Regions from separate parts of the Aciduricibacillus chroicocephali genome, predicted to be linked through region 4. Evidence: riboswitches for the same ligand, from Rfam matches in the RefSeq annotation. Region 4 holds a riboswitch; each other region holds the start of a gene.
The links. A riboswitch is a leader RNA that binds a small molecule or an ion and turns the genes downstream of it on or off. The one in region 4 is predicted to bind thiamine pyrophosphate.
Positions count from the first base shown of each region.

Region 1: linked by a shared signal. The riboswitch ahead of tenA (thiaminase II) and the one ahead of thiW (energy coupling factor transporter S component ThiW) in region 4 are both predicted to bind thiamine pyrophosphate.
Region 2: linked by a shared signal. The riboswitch ahead of thiC (phosphomethylpyrimidine synthase ThiC) and the one ahead of thiW (energy coupling factor transporter S component ThiW) in region 4 are both predicted to bind thiamine pyrophosphate.
Region 3: linked by a shared signal. The riboswitch ahead of QR721_RS09905 (ABC transporter ATP-binding protein) and the one ahead of thiW (energy coupling factor transporter S component ThiW) in region 4 are both predicted to bind thiamine pyrophosphate.

Region 1 covers NZ_CP129113.1:1,964,158-1,969,103, reverse strand. Annotated here, with positions in the region: gene QR721_RS10275 (trypsin-like peptidase domain-containing protein) at 1-983, opposite strand, end outside; gene QR721_RS10270 (thiazole biosynthesis adenylyltransferase ThiF) at 1,144-2,208, opposite strand; gene QR721_RS10265 (thiamine phosphate synthase) at 2,263-2,907, opposite strand; gene tenA (thiaminase II) at 2,910-3,611, opposite strand; TPP riboswitch at 3,771-3,873, opposite strand; gene QR721_RS10255 (helix-turn-helix domain-containing protein) at 4,392-4,712, opposite strand.
Region 2 covers NZ_CP129113.1:839,335-844,280, forward strand. Annotated here, with positions in the region: gene QR721_RS04395 (PIG-L family deacetylase) at 1-218, opposite strand, end outside; gene proB (glutamate 5-kinase) at 503-1,597, shown strand; gene QR721_RS04405 (glutamate-5-semialdehyde dehydrogenase) at 1,619-2,881, shown strand; TPP riboswitch at 2,994-3,109, shown strand; gene thiC (phosphomethylpyrimidine synthase ThiC) at 3,262-4,946, shown strand, end outside.
Region 3 covers NZ_CP129113.1:1,886,223-1,891,168, reverse strand. Annotated here, with positions in the region: gene QR721_RS09915 (methyl-accepting chemotaxis protein) at 1-625, opposite strand, end outside; gene QR721_RS09910 (pyridoxal-phosphate-dependent aminotransferase family protein) at 889-2,049, shown strand; TPP riboswitch at 2,162-2,264, shown strand; gene QR721_RS09905 (ABC transporter ATP-binding protein) at 2,393-3,145, shown strand; gene QR721_RS09900 (ABC transporter permease) at 3,142-3,882, shown strand; gene QR721_RS09895 (ABC transporter substrate-binding protein) at 3,879-4,898, shown strand.
Region 4 covers NZ_CP129113.1:964,799-969,744, forward strand. Annotated here, with positions in the region: gene thiE (thiamine phosphate synthase) at 1-144, opposite strand, end outside; gene thiM (hydroxyethylthiazole kinase) at 134-919, opposite strand; gene thiD (bifunctional hydroxymethylpyrimidine kinase/phosphomethylpyrimidine kinase) at 925-1,722, opposite strand; gene thiW (energy coupling factor transporter S component ThiW) at 1,729-2,238, opposite strand; TPP riboswitch at 2,321-2,423, opposite strand; gene QR721_RS05080 (exonuclease SbcCD subunit D) at 2,629-3,819, shown strand; gene QR721_RS05085 (AAA family ATPase) at 3,816-4,946, shown strand, end outside.

The DNA.
Region 1 (4,946 bases), 1.0 Mb from region 4:
GTCTCGATGATTTTTCCTTTTGTCGTTTTGACAGAGAGTTGATTGGCGATTGCAGCGACTTGCGTATCGACACCATATTTCTTCGTATCGATAGGGAAGGGCTTCATTCCCAATAGTTGCGGCACATACACGAGAGCAACATCAGGTTTGTAGGCAAAACCAATGACAGTACCCTTATATTTTTTGCCGTTTTCCGCCAAAACGCTTACTGTTTTGGCACCTTCTACAACATGACCATTCGTGACGAGCATTCCTTTATTGTTATAAAGGAATGTTGAACCTTGCAAGATGGTGTACTCGTCTGCAGAAGTGTCTTGCACATTGTAGATGGTGAACAAAGATTTACGTGCACGGGTAATCATCTCGGCAAATGTTTCCGTTTTAGTTGCTGATTGAGTAGTCTTATTAGGACTTGCTGTACTCTTGTTTACTGTTGAATTTTTAGATTGATTGCTAGGTTTCGATTGAACATCGGGCTTCGGTTGAGCAACAACTGCTTTCTTCTGGTGCTGTCCGGCCTCTGGCTGTAATACAAGTTGCATTTGTCCATGTTTTACTTCGACGGTATTTTCCTCTGCGGTCCTAGGAGCAGTCTGTCCTTTACTTGCTACAGTGGAAACATCCGCTCTTGAAGAAGATTTGTGTGGATCGTTTGCAGTTTGTTCCTTTCCTACCGCAGCGGAAACATTTGCAGTGGATTGGGATACAGATTTAGAGTGTACAGATGAATTATTGCCTGTCCGATCATGCGGAGCGGCTATGGACTGATCTTTATCCTTCGCTGCAACAGGCTGCTTCAATTGCTGCAGTCTATCGGTTTTCTGCTCTCCCTGTGTATATTCAGATGAAGCAGAATGGAAAAGTTGAAAGGCGACCAATCCAATGACAAAAACTGCGGCAACGAGAAGGACAAGCGGTAATTTGGCAATCCCTTTCTCGCTGCTGAATGACTGGGGACTCTTTAGCTGATTTGGGAAACGCATATTTTCCCACCCTTCTTAGGAAATGGATCGCTTGTATTATAGCATCCATCACCAAGTTTGAAATAGAATCATTGCAATCTTCTACAAAATGTTACCAAAATGCAACACTTGACAAATAAATAAGGTTGCTAGGTTGCTTGCATCATTATTCCCTGAGCGATTACCCGATAAACCGATGATACAATGTTTTGGCCTTACTAATATCCTTTGTACCGTGGATAAGAGCACGGCCATCTTTGAACAGAACGATCCTGAATGAGTCAACGGTGAATGAGATGAGAAACGGATTGGCTTCATAAGGGATGCCAAGTCTCTCAATCTGTTCCTTAAAATTTTCAAGATTCGGAGGATGGTTGGTCCCAGGCCTGATCTGTACAGTATTGCGGCCGCAAAGAACAGCAGTCTTCGTTTGGTTTTCCCACTGTAAAAATGGATAGGAAGGATGGGAGCCGCAGGAAGGGCAGTCTTCTTTGCGTGCTTTGCTCACGCCGACCTGTGCATACTCATTATTCCATAAATCAAATGATATGAGTTTGCGGCGTAATGCATTCAAGTTGCCAGAAAGGATTTTCAAAGCTTCGGCGCTTTGATGAGCAACAGTCATTTGAACAGCTGGTGCGATGATGCCTGCTGTATCGCATGTTGCAGCACCTGCTGACGGTACAGTTTCCATAAGACAATGCAAACATGGTGTTTCACCAGGAATAATCGTCATGCTGATTCCATAGCTGGCCACGCAAGCTCCATAAATCCAAGGAATACCCTTCTTTTGAGAAATATCATTAATGATCATTCTCGTCTCAAAGTTGTCTGTTGCATCAATAATCAAATCAACGTTTTCGGTAAGGGAATCAATCGTTTCAGGATTCACATCCATGATATGCGCATGAATGGTAGCCGATGACCTAATTTTCAAAAGGCGTTCTTTCGCTGCGACGGTTTTGGGGGTTCGGTCAATGGCATTCTGCTCTGTAAACAGCTGCTGTCGTTGAAGATTGCTAAATTCGATATAATCCCGATCGACAATGGTCATTTCGCCAACTCCGGACCTCAGCAGGATTTCAGCATTCGACGTGCCAAGTGCACCAACTCCGATAATTAGGACATGTTTTCGAGCAATTTCCTCTTGTCCTGCTTTACCAATTGGAGAAAAAAGAATCTGCCGCGAATAACGGTCATTCGCTGCAGAATCAGAGTTTTTCATATTTGTTATTTTGTCTGCCATGCCGATTTCCACCTTTTGTATCTAGTTTGAAAGTATTCTATAAGTTGGCACAGGTCAATCAGGCATTAGCAAATTATAAAATTGCTTGATCATAACAGGCCGGTCGACGGCTTGCCAAGTGCTTGACTCTACTGCAATGCCAGAAGCGTAAGGAAGAACACTTTCAATATTGCGTGCTGTAATACCACCATAAGCAATAATTGGGAGGTTAACTGCTTCGTACAGCTCTTTGAGTTTTTCGAAACCTTGTTCATGTGCATCCAATGAAGCAACTTCCTCAAAAATTTTGCCGAACATTATATAGTCGGCACCTTCTGATTCAGCCAATTTTGCTTCATCAATAGTGTGAATCGTCTTCCCGACACGGATAGAAGGGAAGGCTTCTCTTACTTTACTAACAGGAAGGCTTCGATAATTGAGCTGTACACCGCCTGTGCCAGCAGCAATTGCTACATCAACACGATCATTGATATAGATCTTATTGCCAGGAATCCCTTTTTCAGTGAGGCGTTCAACCAAGGTGTACAATTTATGTGCCGACCATGCCTTGACCCTGAGATGGACAGCAGTGATAAAAGGATGAATTTCTTTCGTTGTTTCAATGAAGTCATGCTCATCAAATATAATATCAGATATAATATGAAGTTCTTTTTTCAGAAGCGTAGCACCTCCGGAATGCTGCCTGTTTACAAGATTCAAGTCTATCTTGTCGTTGCATAGTCGGCAGTAGCTGCAACCGGCCACATTTCCTTGTTTTCTGCCATTTCCCAGAACATGTACTCGAAGTAGCTTGTCTTGACAACGATATCCTCAAGGATTGCAAGGTCTGAATCAGATTTGCCTTCAGCCATTTTATCAATAAGATCAATACATTGCAGGGTAAGCTCTTTGAATTGCTGGGATGAATACATTTTAACCCATTTGCCGTAAAATTCATGTTCTGTTGCTCCTGGTATTGCAGCGAGCGATTCACCTATGAATTGATAGCTCCAAGCACAAGCGAGAACTGAAGCAGCTGCATTCTCAACACCACCTAGCTGGCTCTTGTTGAGCATATAGCTTGTATAAGATGTCATTGAAGCTGCCGGTTCAGTGTTTTCCAACTCTTCGTTTGAGATGCCGAGCTCAGCTGCATATTCTCGGTGCAGATCCATTTCTACTGTCAGTGTGCCATGCAGCAGATTTGCAAACGCTGTCATTGTTTCCAAATCATTTGCTTTTGCTGCACCAAGCGCAAAAATGCGTGAATATTCAATTAAATAAATGTAATCCTGTTTCATGTAGTGCTTGAATTTCTCTTTGTCGAGGGATCCATCACCGATTCCTTTAACAAAAGGGTGCTGAAGATAGGAACGCCATACAGGTTCAACTGTTTTCCAGAGCCGTTCGCTGAATTTCGCCATGAAAAAATCTCCGCCTTTTAATTATTTTAAAGAGTGTTATAGAATGCGTGACATGCATAATTGGCGAAAGCGGGAGATGAAGGGAGAAGAGTGGCAAAGACCAACAGCATTTGGAGGTGCCACGCTCTGACGCTTCATACGAAACGGTCATGATGCAGTTGAGATTTGGAGCCACTTTCCTACGCTAGTATGAACTAGATCAGGTTCAAAGGGTCAAGAACCAAGTTCTTTCTCAGCAAATAATGCTCCCCCAGTGCCTCGCATATACACGATTCTATTCAATTCCAGTAAACCATATCGGCAGTTGAAAGGCAAACAAGGGTACAGCATCATCTTTTAGGAAATGGCAGTAGTCTCATAGGATTATATATATTATACATGGTTCTTATTGTAAACCTGAACAAAAGCAAATCAAAAAAGCCAAGGTAAAATATTATGCTTCTTCTGTAATGGCAAACATGTCATCGAAGAGTTGTATAAGTGCATATCTCTGTAATAGGAGTGTTGAAATAGTAATTGCCTCGCTTAAACGTAAGAAAAAAGCGTTATGAGGGGTAGCGGGTTTCTGGTATATGTTGAGGAATGCCATAACGCACAGCCCCAAGCCCCTGTATGTTTTTTTAAAAGCTCAGTAAGCTGACGCGTTATGGTCAAAATATTTCATTGTAAGCTACGAATAAAGTATAACGTGTCCGTGCAGAACGATTAGAGACTGTGAATTGTTTTTTAAAGGAAAGCGGTGAAACACTCATTCAGGACATTCATAAAGCAAAATGATAGCTATAGAAGTATGTTACCCACTGAAGCTTGCTTCAAGGGATCTATAACATGTCCTTTTTCCAACTCATTCTGAGCTGCATATTCTTTAGTTGGTAGCAAAAGATCGCTTAAGGATATATCCAATGCAATAGTCAATTTGCAAAGGTTCAATATTGAAATATTCCGTTTGCCTGTTTCAATGTCGGAATAATAGGAGCGAGAAAATCCTGCCTTTGAAGCAAGCATTTCTTGTGTAAAGCCGCAAGACTTTCGAAAAGATTTCAATCGTTTGCCGATTTCATGAAGTACTTCCAATTCGTTCTCTTTGAACAAATCATTCATGGTGTCCACACCTTTCAGTACAGGATAGTGTAATGAAGATTTTGAAAATGAAATATAATAAGTGCTCAAATAAAAAAATAATATATTTTAATAATAAGGATAATTAACCAAAAATTCCACCTGTTTTAAGTTACTATCCCAATCTTTTTCCCTAAAATTTGTTAGGGTGTTAGTCGTTCAGCAAGTAAAGGTTGTCGTTATGCTTATATATTAATAATACATAGGTGGGACTGT
Region 2 (4,946 bases), 130 kb from region 4:
GTTCGCAAAACCCCGAGCGCGTTCCCATGTTCACTCCCGATTGCGTTCTGGCCGCCTTCACCACGATTGGCGATGATGGCGGTCGTCCGCACACCAAGACCGCGTGAGAGAAAAGCGAGCAGATCACTACGCTCATCATCGGGATGAGCTCCTATATTCATAAAAGAAACGCTCGATTGAAGTTTTTTCAAAGCATTCCATAATTGGTTAGCAGCCATTTGGATTCACTCCTTTTCTTGGTGTCTATAAAAAACAAAGTTAATTTATCGGATTAATTGTTGTTTAGATATTAAACGGGTTTTACTGAATTGTCAATAACTTTCGCAATCTTTCATTCTCAAACCTAGACGCGTCATTGACATTATCAGAAAAATCGAGCATAATTGGAGTATCTATTTTTATATGAAACGTTCGGTTCTTTTCTGTCCTGTGTCATAGGACATGAAGAGGATTTTTTTACATGATATGAAGAAAACGGAGAGATTGACTGGGAGGCGCATCGATGGAGAAGAAACGAGTAGTAGTGAAGATCGGCAGCAGTTCTCTGACAAATAGCCATGGAGAAATTGACCAGGAGAAATTCCAGGATCATATCCATGCGATCGCCAATTTGAAGAAAGCAGGACACGATGTGGCGATTGTTTCGTCTGGAGCTGTCGCTACAGGTTTTAAGAAATTGGGCTATCGTTCGCGTCCCGTCACTCTTAAAGGAAAGCAGGCGGCAGCCGCAGTTGGGCAGAGTTTGCTTATCCAGTCATATATTCAGCATTTCGCCGAATACGATATTGTACCAGCTCAAGTGCTGCTCACACGTACGGACTTTACGAACCGTGAGAGATACAAGAATGCCCACGCAACATTATCGGAGCTTCTTGATAGGGGAATCCTGCCGATCATCAACGAAAATGATACCGTGTCTGTAGAAGAACTTACATTTGGCGACAATGACATGCTTTCTGCTCTTGTAAGTGGGCTAATTCATGCCGACCAGCTAATGATTCTTACAGATATAAATGGCTTGTACAGTGCCAATCCATCAAAGGATCCGGATGCGAAGAAGTTCGATTATATACCGGAAGTGACGGATGAACTTCTTCAAATGGCCACAAGTGAAGGTTCTAGTGTTGGTACCGGGGGAATGAAATCGAAACTGTTTGCTGCCAAGACGGCATTGGCTCTCGGTGTTAAGGCCTTTATTGGTAGTGGAAAAGGTGAGGACAAACTTCTTGATATTCTCAAGGGCAACGGGGACGGTACGTATGTCGGGCAGAACGTCCTGATTCCAGTTAACAATACGAAACAATGGATTTGGATCCACTCGGATGTGTCCGGAAAAATCTATATCGATGACGGTGCGGAACGAGCACTTCTTGACAAGGGAAGTAGTCTTCTGCCGGCTGGAATCTATGATTTCAAAGGAACTTTTGAGAAGGGTGATATAGTCGATGTCTACGGTAAGAGCGGTCTTCTTGGCCGAGGTGAGGTCCGATGCTCTTCCGAAGAACTGACTCAGGCGATGGGCAAGCGGACAGATGAGCTTGTTCTGCATCTGATCGAAGTCATTCATAGGGATGAATGGGTGCAAGCGATTCACTAATCAGAAGGGGGAATATTCATTATGACAAATGTGCAAACGAATGAAGTCAGGGAAAAAGGTGCGCTAGGTAAACGCGCAAGCTTTATTCTGAATGGCAAAACGACAGAAGAAAAAAATGAAGCACTTGCCAAGATTGCTGACCAGTTGATCAAAGATCAGGCTGCAATTATTGAAGAGAATAAGAAAGATTTGATTTCGGGAGAAGAAAAAGGCCTTCCAACGTCAACGCTTGATCGAATCATGCTTGATGAGAAGCGTATTGCGGATATCGCCGAAGCTGTTCGTCTCTTGATTCAACTCGAAGATCCTATTGGAGAAACTTTGGAATCCATTGAGAAAGAAAATGGACTGCGTATTTTTAAAAAGCGTGTGCCGCTCGGTGTTGTTGGTATGATTTATGAAGCACGCCCAAATGTAACAGTCGATGCAGCAACACTTTGCCTGAAAACAGGAAACGCGGTCATTTTGCGCGGTAGTTCCTCTGCAAAGTATTCCAATATGGCACTTGTGAAATCGATTCAGACAGCATTAGCTGAGACATCCATCCCTGTAGATTCAGTTCAGCTCATTGAAGATACGTCTCGCGAAACAGCTAAGGAACTATTCGACATGAAGGAATATCTTGATGTGCTCATTCCGCGTGGTGGTAAGAACCTTATCGACCTTGTTGTTCGTGAAGCGACTGTTCCAGTATTGGAAACAGGAGCAGGTAACTGTCATCTTTATATTGATGAAACTGCTGAATATGAAATGGCTGAAAATGTTGCCATTAATGCAAAAACACAGCGTCCATCTGTTTGTAACGCGATTGAAGGTCTCGTCATTCATAAAGATTGGGTCAAGGAACATGGCGCTAAACTTTTGAACGCCTTGAAATCTCATGGTGTACAGGTTCATGCAGATGAAGCGGCACATTCTGTCTTCCCGGAAGCAATCGTTGCGACTGAAGAGGATTGGGGCACAGAATATCTGGATATGGAGCTTTCCGTCAAAACAGTTTTCGATGTTGAAGAAGCGATCGAACATATTAACAAATATGGCACGAAGCATTCAGAAGGAATCATTACGAACAATCAGGAAAATGCTGAGAAATTTATGAGCAGTGTTGATGCGACTACTGTATATCATAATGCGTCCACACGTTTCACTGATGGTTCGGAATTCGGTTATGGAGCGGAAATCGGCATCAGTACACAGAAGCTTCATGCTCGCGGACCAATGGGTCTTCCTGCTTTGACATCCACTAAATATTACGTATTTGGCGAAGGCCAGATCCGTTCATAATTAATGAATTGGGAGCTTGGATTTATTACAGGCTCTCTTTTTGTATGATTTTTCCTGAATTTCATTTACCTGATGTATAATCTATGCTATGGTAGAGCTAACTGAATGATAAACATTCTGCTGGGGGTGCCCGTGAGCCGGGCTGAGAGGGACATAGCGTTTGAAATGTCTCAACTCTTGGAACCTGATCTAGTTTGTACTAGCGTAGGGAAGTGGAGCACGGTATTGCCAATGGTGTCTTTCTTAAGGGGACATTTATCGATTTTGCATGCCATAAAGTGTATATTTCCACAGGTTCCGTTGATTCGTCAATGGAACCTGTTTTATTTTCCATCAGATCAGGTTCAATCAACGATTCTCATATTTGGAGGGATTAGACGATGAACCAGGTAAATGAAGAAAAGATCGAATTCAGGAAGCAGTTTCCGAATAGCCGGAAAGTATATGTAAAAGGAAGCCGAGAGGATATTCGAGTGCCGTTCCGGGAAATCTCACTTTCAGATACAGTGACGGATTACATGACAATGAAGAACGCACCGATCCGTGTCTATGATACAAGTGGTCCGTATACAGATGACGAGGCTGTTATCGACATACATAAAGGAATAAGCAGACAGCGTGAAAAATGGATTGAAGAACGCGGAGACACAGAGCTGTATGAAGGGCGGAAAGTGAGACCTGAGGATAATGGCGGGAAGGAAGTCGTCTTTTTCCAGAATGAGTTCAAGCATCGTCCGCGCCGGGCAAAAGCGGGCAGAAATGTTACGCAAATGCATTATGCAAGGAAAGGAATCATTACCCCAGAGATGGAATTCATCGCTATTCGTGAGCAGCTTGATCCTGAAATTGTCAGGGAGGAAGTAGCGGCAGGTCGAGCTATTATTCCATGCAATATTAATCATCCGGAGAGCGAGCCGATGATCATCGGCAAACGTTTCCACGTGAAGATTAATGCCAATATCGGAAACTCCGCTGTCAGTTCATCTATTGAAGAAGAAGTAGAGAAAATGACATGGGCCACACATTGGGGAGCGGACAATATTATGGATCTCTCTACTGGCAAAAATATTCATGCGACACGGGAATTCATTATTCGCAACTCACCTGTTCCAGTCGGGACAGTTCCAATTTATCAGGCACTGGAAAAAGTGAATGGAATTGCGGAAGATCTCACTTGGGAAGTCTACCGTGACACGTTGATAGAGCAGGCAGAACAGGGCGTGGATTACTTCACGATCCATGCTGGAGTGCTCCTCCGTTATGTTCCGATGACAGTCGGCAGAACGACAGGCATTGTATCAAGAGGCGGTTCAATTCTAGCTCAGTGGTGCCTTGCCCATCATGAGGAAAATTTCCTTTACGAGCATTTTGAAGACATCTGCAAAATTTTGAATCAATATGATATTTCCGTCTCTCTTGGGGATGGCTTGCGCCCAGGTTCAATCGCTGATGCGAATGATGAGGCGCAATTTGCAGAGCTTGACACATTGGGAGAACTGACAAAGATTGCGTGGAAACATGATGTACAAGTGATGATTGAGGGGCCTGGCCATATTCCGCTCCATAAGATAAAAGAGAATGTTGATAAAGAGATGGAGATTTGTCAGGAAGCACCGTTTTATACGCTTGGGCCATTGGCAACTGATATTGCTCCAGGGTATGATCACATAACTTCGGCAATTGGGGCGGCTACAATCGCTATGTATGGAACGGCGATGCTTTGCTATGTGACACCAAAGGAGCACCTTGGACTGCCTAATAAGAATGATGTGAGGGAAGGGGTCATTGCGTATAAGATTGCAGCACATGCGGCTGATCTTGCAAAGGGTCATCCTGGAGCGCAAGTTCGAGATGATGCTCTTTCTAAAGCGAGGTTCGAATTCCGATGGCACGACCAGTTTAATCTGTCTCTTGATCCGGAGCGGGCACTCAGCTACCATGATGAGACGCTGCCTGCGGAGGCTGCAAAAGTCGCTCATTTTTGCTCCATGTGCGGTCCGAAGTTCTGCTCCATGAAAATTTCACATAATTTGCGTAAGGATATGAAAAAACAGAAAGAGATGGA
Region 3 (4,946 bases), 920 kb from region 4:
AATCATGTGCCTTTTCCAGATTGGAAGCAAGTTGTGTCATGTCCAGATCTTTAATGAGACTGTCGAATTGTTCAGATGTGGCACCTAATTCAATTAAATACTTCTTATCAGGTGTCGCCATATAGCTGAATTTATTCGCTTGCTTTGTCGCTTCGGAGATTTCCATTCGATCTGTTTCGAATTTGCCGCTGTTCAAACGGCCCATGAGCAAATCGGTAATCCCGAATTCCTTAAAGTCGAGACCAAGGTCAGCTTTGCGGGATGAGTGGGTAATGACAAGATCCTTATTCAAGACGAAAATATCAAACCCATCGAATTGCTTCTTATAATCAGCAAGATTCCATGAATCGATATTCGGGTTCTTTTTGTATTTGTTTATAAGGACCTTCGTGTATTGTTCCATCTTCTCGCCAAGCGACTTTTCAATAATGCTATAAGCAGCATCCGAACTGTTAATGGCATTGAGTATATTCTCCTCTACCAGCTGTTCGGTCTCTTCATTCTTCTGGACAAGATCCTTGCGAGCGTTCCAGTAATTGAACAGCATGATCAGGATGACTAGCACAGAAATCGATATGCCCAGCATGAAAACGAGATTGCGCTGAAAAGTATTTCTCTGGCGCATGTTAGTATAGACCTCCTTATTTTTTGATAAATGGTATATATAACCTATATTAGTATCCGTCCAATTACATATAAAATCAAGATGTTTTGTTGAAATTTGTCATTTTTTTGTCAAACTGAATGCATAAAACGTTAAAATAAATCAATATGACTATAGAAAAAGATTAAGAATTCGAAAATTGCGAATCAGGGGGAAAAAGAGTTAAAATGTAGTATAGTTAATTTGAACAAATTACATAATACCTTTCAGGAGGGGAAAAGTTCATGCGTAATGAAGAAATGCTGTTGATCCCAGGCCCAACGCCTGTTGTCGACTCTATCTACGATGCAATGTCTCAGGAAACATGGAGCCATACAGATCCGCGTTTCGCAAAAATCTACAAAGATTCAGTTGCGAAAACACGTGAAATGTTCAATAACACAGAGGGCGAAGTAATCGTCTTTGCTGCTTCCGGAACACTAGGGATGGAAATGGCACTTGCGAATACAGTCAAGCCTGGTGAGAGAATTCTAATCATCAGCCAAGGCTTCTTCGGTGACAGATTCAAGGATGTTGCCGCAGCTTATGGCATTCCTTTTGACGTTGTTGAAGCAGAATGGGGCCATCAGGTTGACCCGAACATGGTTGCAGCACGTCTTGCAAACAACACGTACAGAGCTGTTACTGTAACTCACGCTGATACATCTACTGGTGTTGCAGCTGATCTTGATGTTCTTGTTCCTATGATCAAGCAGCATGGCGCGCTTGCAATCGTTGATGGCGTTTGCGCGACTGCGGCAATGGAAGAAGACATGGGCAAAGCATATTGCAACAACCCTGAATGGACACTTGATGTAGTTCTTACAGGATCCCAGAAGGCTATCGGTGTACCACCAGGTCTTGCGATTGTATCATTCAGCAAAACAGCTCTAGCAGCTCGTGATGCAATGGAACGCGTTCCTGGTTATTACATTGATATCAAACGCTGGATTCCGATCATGCATGACCCTACTAAATATTTCGCAACACCTGCAGTAAACCTTGTCTATGCTTATAACGAAGGCATGCGTCTTGTTCTTGAAGAAGGACTTGAGCAGCGTTACCGTCGTCATCGTCAATTCCGTGAAGGTGTACAAGCTGCACTTGCGGTATACGGCATGAAGGCACTAGCAGTTGAAGGTGCTGCTGCTGATACGCTTACTTGCGCACTTTATCCTGAAGGTGTCAATGATGCAGAATTCCGTCAGAAGCTTGCTGACAAGAAAGTTGTCGTTTCCGGTGCACTTGCACATTTGAGCGGCAAGGCTTTCCGTATCGGGCATATGGGTAATACAACAAAAGAAATGCTTGCTGAAGCAATCCGCCTCATTGGTGAAACTTTGAAGGAAATGGGCTTCGAAGCAGATATCGATGCTGCTGTTAAAGTATTCAACAGCAAATTCTAATTTTTGTAAGCTCCGGACATACTCCGGGGCTTTTTTACTTGCTGAAGTTGACTTGCTTTATTTCTTAAATCATGACATACTGTCATTAAGTATGCTGAAAATTCAATAATTTTATCACCACTAGGGGTGCTCAATTGCGAGCTGAGAGAGGCGTGGCCTTGACCCTTGAACTTGATCTAGTTCGAACTAGCGTAAGGAAGCGGTGAAGAAGATCTCTGCATGGTCATGACCAGCAGTGTATATTCTGTATGTGTGTCTAAAAAGCACCGCTTCCCGTATTACTGGAAGCGGTGCTTTTTTATGTTAGACGGATTGATCACTTGAAGAAAGGGTGTGAAAGGAAATGAGTGAAAAGGCTTTAGAGTTTGAAAATGTCAGTTTCAGTTATGGAAATAAAGAGATATTGAAAGGGGTTGATCTATCGATTAAAAAGGGTGAGTTCGTAAGTCTGATTGGTGCGAGTGGTTCGGGCAAGTCAACTATTTTCAGATTAATTACAGGTTTGGAAAAGGTGGATTCCGGTGTAATCCAACTAAACGGAGAAATGAGGGAGAATCGGCATGGAAAAGTAGGTTATATGCCACAACGGGACCTCCTTATGCCATGGCGGACAGTATATGAGAATGTAAGGCTGCCCCTGGAGTTGAATAGAACAGAAATTCATAGCGATGAAATTACAGAAATGCTTGATGCATTTGGACTTGACGGCTATGCGAAGAAATATCCGGGTGAACTTTCTGGTGGTATGCGTCAGCGTGTATCCTTTTTAAGAGCAACGCTTGCTGGGTCTGAATTACTGTTGCTTGATGAGCCTTTTTCCGCTCTTGATGCACTTACAAAACTTTTCATGCAGGAATGGCTTTTGGAGCGCTGGGAGCGTGATAAGAAGACTGTTTTGTTCATCACTCATGATATAAGTGAAGCAGTATTTCTATCAGACCGGATTCTTGTGCTGGAAGAGACGCCGGCTAAAATGCTTACAGAGATTGAGGTACCGCTCGATCGGCCGCGAAGGCGCAAAGATGAAGATCTACCGGCTGTTCTGCATTTGAAAGAATCGCTCATTGAACGGTTCAGAAAGCAGGCTCTAAAATGAGACGGATTGCACCGGTAATATTTATTATCATCCTCCTGATCATCTGGGAAATCGTTGCCCGTTCGATTGACATGCAATTCATTTTGCCAACACCGACAGGCATAGTCAATAAGATTTGGGAGCTAAAAGATGTGCTGCTCCTGGAACATTTGCCGGCTACAATGCTTGTCGTTTTCATCGGCCTTATGATTTCGATTGTACTTGGTATTCTATTAGCGATTCTAATGACAGTAAGCCAAATGATAGAGCAGGCACTTTATCCTGTTTTGGTCGCAACCCAGACGATACCAATTATAGCCATTGCCCCAGTCTTTGTGCTTTGGTTCGGCTATACAATCTGGAGCAGAGTACTTGTGACTGTGCTGATCACCTTTTTCCCAATTGTCATTTCTTCATTTGATGGGATTCGTGCAACAAGTAGAGAATTGACAGAACTGATGCATACAATGGGAGCTAATCGGCGAGACATCTTTTTCAAATTACAAGTTCCTGCCTCACTGCCCAGCTTCTTTTCCGGATTAAAAGTTGCTGTTCCAATGGCAGTTATCGGAGCGGCAATCGGTGAATGGCTCGGTGCACAGGAAGGACTCGGATACTTCAGCAGAAGAATGATGACACAGTTTGATGGAGCAGGGGTCTTTGCACCAATCATCGTATTGTCACTCGCAGGCCTGTTGCTATTTGCAATTGTTTTGGTACTTGAAAGTTACATATTGAAATGGAGGAAATACGAATGAAAAAATTGTTGATATCGTTTATTGCTATTTTTACATTATTATTGATTGCTGGATGTGGTGCGAAAGATGAAACTGAAAAAGATCATGCAAGAGGGAAATCAGATGAGCGTTTGAAAAAGATTACCGTCATGCTGGATTGGTATCCCAATGCTGTACATAGCTATTTGTATGCAGCCAAAGAGAAAGGTTATTTCAAAGATGAAGGACTTGATGTAGAATTTGAATTTCCTGCGAATCCGACAGACCCGCTCAGTCTCGCGGCTTCTGGGAAAGTGACGATGGGAATGTATTATCAGCCGGATGTCATCATGGCCCGTGCCAATGAAGACATTCCAGTAAAAGCAGTTGCAGCTGTTGTTCGTTCACCACTTAACCGCCTCGTATATGAGACTAAAACAAAAATCAAGTCACCAAAAGATCTGGAAGGAAAAAATGTTGGCTATTCTGGTATTCCTGTAGCAGAAAAAATGATTGAAACGATGGTCAAAAAAGACGGAGGGGATCCGGCTAAAGTTAAAATGACGGATGTTGGTTTTGATTTAATGCCGGCACTTGTTTCTGGAAAGACAGATGCTGTAACAGGAATGTATGTGAACCATGAGGTACCGATTCTCGAAAGTGAAAAGCATGATGTAGGTGTATTGAATCCAGAAGATTACGGCGTACCATCCTATTATGAACTTGTTGCAGTAACAAGTGATGCGACCCTAAAGAAAGAGAAAAAGCAAATTGAAGCGTTCTGGCGTGCGGCAGAAAAAGGATTTAATTTTACAGTCGAGAACCCAGAACAGTCATTGGAAATTCTCTTGGACAATCAGGACAAGTCCAATTTCCCACTTGACGCGACAATTGAGAAGAAGAGTCTTGAAATCCTTCTGCCAAAGATGAAATCTGACAAAGGTTTCGGCAGTCAGGAAAAGTCATCTTGGGAAGAGACGGCAAAATGGCTTAAGGATTATGATCTAATCAAAAAAGAACCTGAAGCTACAGACGTTTACGTAAATATTGCAGAATAAATATATGAAATCAGACAACTTATATTGGTTGTCTGATTTTTTGTCGTA
Region 4 (4,946 bases):
AACTGAACCAGGACCTTTTTCGCGGAATTGAAATGCGGTAATCCCTGAACGGGCAGCTTCTTCTAGTAACATGCCTGGTGCCCGTACACAGTTCTGGCTTCCCATGACAAAATATTTGCGGAGCTGTTTTCTGTCAAATATCATTAGAGAATCCCTCCTTCATATCAAGAATATCATATGAAAGTGCGTCTATAAAATATGGAAGGAATGTACCGGGACCATGCACTTGAGGGTGATTTGCAGCATGTTGAGCTGCCAAACCGTAAAAAGCAACAGCAGTGCCAATTTTTTTAATTGTATCTGCTTTAACAGTAAGGCAGGCTGCAATAATGGAACCTAACAGACAACCACCGCCCGTTATTTTTTCCAAAAGAGGGTGGCCTGTACGGTTCTTAAAAGTATCTTTCCCCACAGCAATATAGTCGATCTCTCCAGTTACAACTGCTGCTGTTCCATATTTCTTGGCAACAGTAAGTGCTACTTTTTCCGCATCGCCACTGCCAATAGCATCTACTCCGCGTGTTTGCCAAGGAATATCGGCAAGATATGCCATCTCTCCGGCATTGCCTTTAATAACATCCATTTTTACATTATCTAGTATTGTTTTTCCTGCTTCTTTATTGAATACTGAACCAGCAATTCCAACGGGATCAAAGACTACAGGTATCCCTAATTCATTTGCAGTTTGGCCTGTCTTCACATATGTTTCTATGTCTATACGGGTTAGCGTACCCATATTGAGCAGGACAGCATTGGATTTTGTTGTGATTTCTGGTGCAGATTCAATGTACTTCGCCATTATGGGCGTGCCTCCAAAAGAGAGAAGGCCATTGGCACTAAAATTCATTACGACTTGATTTGTTAGATGATGAATTAGAGGTGTATGAGCTCGTACTTGATCGAGTATTTTCTGTTCCATGATCTTCAACCTTCAATCCGAGGAGCCCAATGATTCGTCGGCCCATTGCCTTTACCGATATTAAAGGAATAACGAATGGCTTCTGTAATATATTTTTTCGACAGTTCTACCGCCTCATATAGTGAAAGGCCTTTTGCAAGATATGCTGTTATCGCCGCAGAGAGGGTGCAACCTGTACCGTGAGTGTTTTTCGTGTTGATTCTTTCGGAAGTGAAAGTGTGCATTGTTTTGCCATCAAACAGTACATCTGCCGCCTGATCATTTAAGTGCCCGCCTTTGACGAGAGCTGATTGTGCTCCATAACGGCTTACAATTGCTGCCGCTGCATCTTTCATATCATCAAGAGTTTTTATTTCAACGCCTATAAGACTCTCTGCTTCTGGAATGTTTGGTGTTACAATTTTAGCGAAGGGCATAAGTCTGTCACGGAGGAAAGTACGTGCATCTTCATGGATCAATGAATCACCGCTTGTAGCGACCATTACAGGGTCCATCACATAGGGAACACCGATTTCAGGAATTTTCCTCTCAAGGAGTTCCATCATTTCCAGGTTGGCAATCATGCCTGTTTTGAAAGCATCGACAGGAATATCAGAGATAACAGAGTTAATCTGACTTTCAATCAAATCAATTGGCTGGTGGAGTACTTTTTGTACACCAGTTGTATTCTGAGCCAAAACAGAAGTAATGACGGTCATGCCGTACGTTCTTAATTCCTGAAAGGTTTTTAAATCTGCTTGAATCCCAGCACCGCCAGTTGGGTCAGTACCTGCAATTGTTAATGTACAATTTACGTTTTTCATTCAAATTCACCTCTTTTTGAATTGGGTCAGTCTACTTGTAGAAAAAACATTTTTTCGAAGTCTGACAGTAAGAAAGAGCCCGATTATCGCTCCAGAAATACTGCTTATAAGAAAAGATGGCATGAAGAAAAAAACACCAAAAGATGTATGCATAAAAAATTTCGCGAATGGAATAGCAACTAATGAGGCAACAATACCTGTTCCAATAATTTCTCCTATGGCTGCAAAAGAAGGACGGCCGCTTAATCGGAACAGGATACCCGCGAATAAAGCGCCAATCATTCCTCCTGGAAAAGCGAGCAGAGAACCAATTCCAAGCATATTGCGTACAAGGGCCATTACGAAAGCTGCCAAAACAGCAGGACCGGGGCCGAACAGGATGGCGGCGATGACATTCACTGCATGCTGGACTGGATATGCTTTTGCAATGCCGGCAGGGAACCAGAGAAACTGAGAGCAGAGTGTACCGATTGCGATAAGAGCAGCAAGGGCTGCCATTACATTTACTCTTTTCAAATGGCAAAATCCTTTCATATTCATATAAAAAAGCCGGTTTCAGCTGAAACCGGCTTTTGAGGGTATGCGAAATTGAACGGAATTAAATCCGCATCTACTTCCCTCCGCTGGTATGAGCCAGATCAGGTTCTTAAGGGTTGGATGTATCCTCTCAGCCTTTATAGTGGGCACCCCTAGTAGCTTGATAGTTTATTCATTAATCAGCCATAGCATAACATAGGCATGAACCAAAAACAAACTATAATCAGAATAGTACGAACGCTTGCTCCGATTTTGTGTATCTGCTATGATAGATTCATCCTCAGCAATTTCCTCCTTAGATCTATTATAATTCTTTCAAACACTTCATCTAAATTTCCTTGCTATTAATAAAAAAGAGAGGTAATACAAATGAAATTTTTTCATACAGCAGATTGGCATCTTGGCAAACTTGTTCAGGGTCTTTATATGACAGAAGACCAACGTTACATATTGGATCGTTTCGTAGAGGATGCTGCAAATGAACGTCCTGATGCAATTATTATTGCTGGTGACCTCTATGACAGGGCAGTGCCTCCGACAGAGGCTGTGCAACTTCTGAATGAAGTGCTCGACAAAATTGTATTGGATTTGAAAATACCTGTTATTGCCGTTGCAGGAAATCATGACAGTCCAAGCAGGCTCCATTTTGGCAGTACAATCATGGAGCAGAATGGTTTCCATATCGTCGGTCAGTTCCAAAAAGAGAGAGAGCCAGTAGTGATGAAGGACGAATTCGGTGAAGTTCATTTTCATCTTGTTCCTTATTGTGATCCTAGTGTTGTCAGAGCTGCCTTTGAAGATGAAGAAATTCGTACTCATGATGATGCAATGAAAAAGATCTGTGAGACGATTTATTCTTCCATGTCAGATAAAGCGCGCAATGTTTTCGTAGGGCATGCTTTTGTAACGCCACATGGAGAGCCGGAAGAAAATACTAGTGATTCAGAACGTCCCCTTTCTGTAGGCGGAGCTGAGCATGTAAGTGCTCACCATTTTGTTGATTTCAACTATACGGCTCTCGGCCACCTGCACCAAGCACATCATGTATTAAATGAAACAATTCGATATGCAGGCTCAATACTTAAATACTCAGCATCCGAAGCTACACATAAAAAAGGCTATTACGTTGTTGAAATTGATGGTGATGGAAACACAGAAGTCGAAAAGAGATTGCTTGAAGCGCGCCGTGATCTGCGTATTGTTGAAGCTAAAATGGATGATCTGCTGAAACAACCAATTTGTGATGACTACGTTTTTGTCAGACTGCTTGATGAAATGCCAATTCTTTCACCAATGGAAAGGATTCGCTCTGTCTATCCAAATTGTTTGCATGTTGAAAGAGTCAATTTAAGCACTTCGGCAAATGGTGACAAAACGGTCTCAGCTAAGAAAAGAAGCGAAATGTCCGATATGGAGAGATTCGAAGCTTTTTATAAGGAAGTGCAAGGAAATGAACCTTCAGACAGAACTGTGGATCTATTTAAAGAGATTCTCGATGAGTGGCTTCATGAAGAAAGAGAAACGGTTATGGTACGCAAGGCGGGGGCTGAATCGAAATGAGACCATTAACATTGAAACTGACGGCATTCGGGCCGTATAAAAATACAGAAATAATTGATTTTCGAGAGCTTGGGGATAACAGACTTTATGTTATCTCAGGTAATACAGGAGCGGGCAAAACAACTATATTTGATGGAATTTGTTTTGCTCTTTTTGGAAGTGCAAGCGGTTCTGATAGAGGGGAAAGCCGCCTGATGCGAAGCGACTTTGCCGATGATGAGGTTCATACTTCAGCAGAGCTCCTTTTTGAACTTGGAGGCAGGACTTATCGGATTCTGCGCCAGCCTGGCCACGTCAAGCTGGGGAACAAAACAAAAACGGGTGAGCGGTATGAATTCTTTGAGATCAGAGATGAAAAAGAAATCCCTGCAGTTGACAGGCAAATAGTTTCGGAGATCGATAAAAAAGTTGAAGATATCATTGGACTGACAGAAAAACAGTTCAAACAGATTGTCATGCTGCCGCAAGGAGAATTTCGCAAGCTGCTCACGTCCGATGCAGAGAATAAGCAGAGTATTTTACGGCAATTATTCAAGACTTCCAAATACAATCATCTCAATGAAATTATCAAAGAAAAAAGGCAGCGTACAGACAAGGCATTTGATCAGGTGAAGCGGGATCAGGAACATTTTATTCATTCCATTTCCACTTCGTTGCCACAAAGAGAAGATTCAACTTTGACAGCTGCTCTCGCTGCAGAATATAAACATATGGAGCATATTAGCGCAGGTATTGGCCAGGAAATAGAGTACTATAAAGATCGGATCGAAACAGAGAAGCTTGAGTATGAAAAAGTTTATACAGAACATGAAATGAAACAGCAGCTTTTTTATGAAGCTGAACAGGTTAATAAATTATTCGATGAAATGGCGAGCAAACAAAATGAAGTCACCGAACTTGAAGCCCGATCAACTCAATATAAAGAACTTGAAGAGAGGCTTGTACAAGCTGGAAAAGCGGCAGAAATAGAGTGGCAGGAACAGCAAAGGAATCAGCTACAGCAAGATCTTGATTATAAGAGAACTTTTGCCAATCAAGTACATGATCGTTTCCTGAAGGCGCAAGAAGGGCTGGAAGTTGCTGAAAAACGTTTAACAGATGAGATAGCCAAAGAAGATGAACGTCAG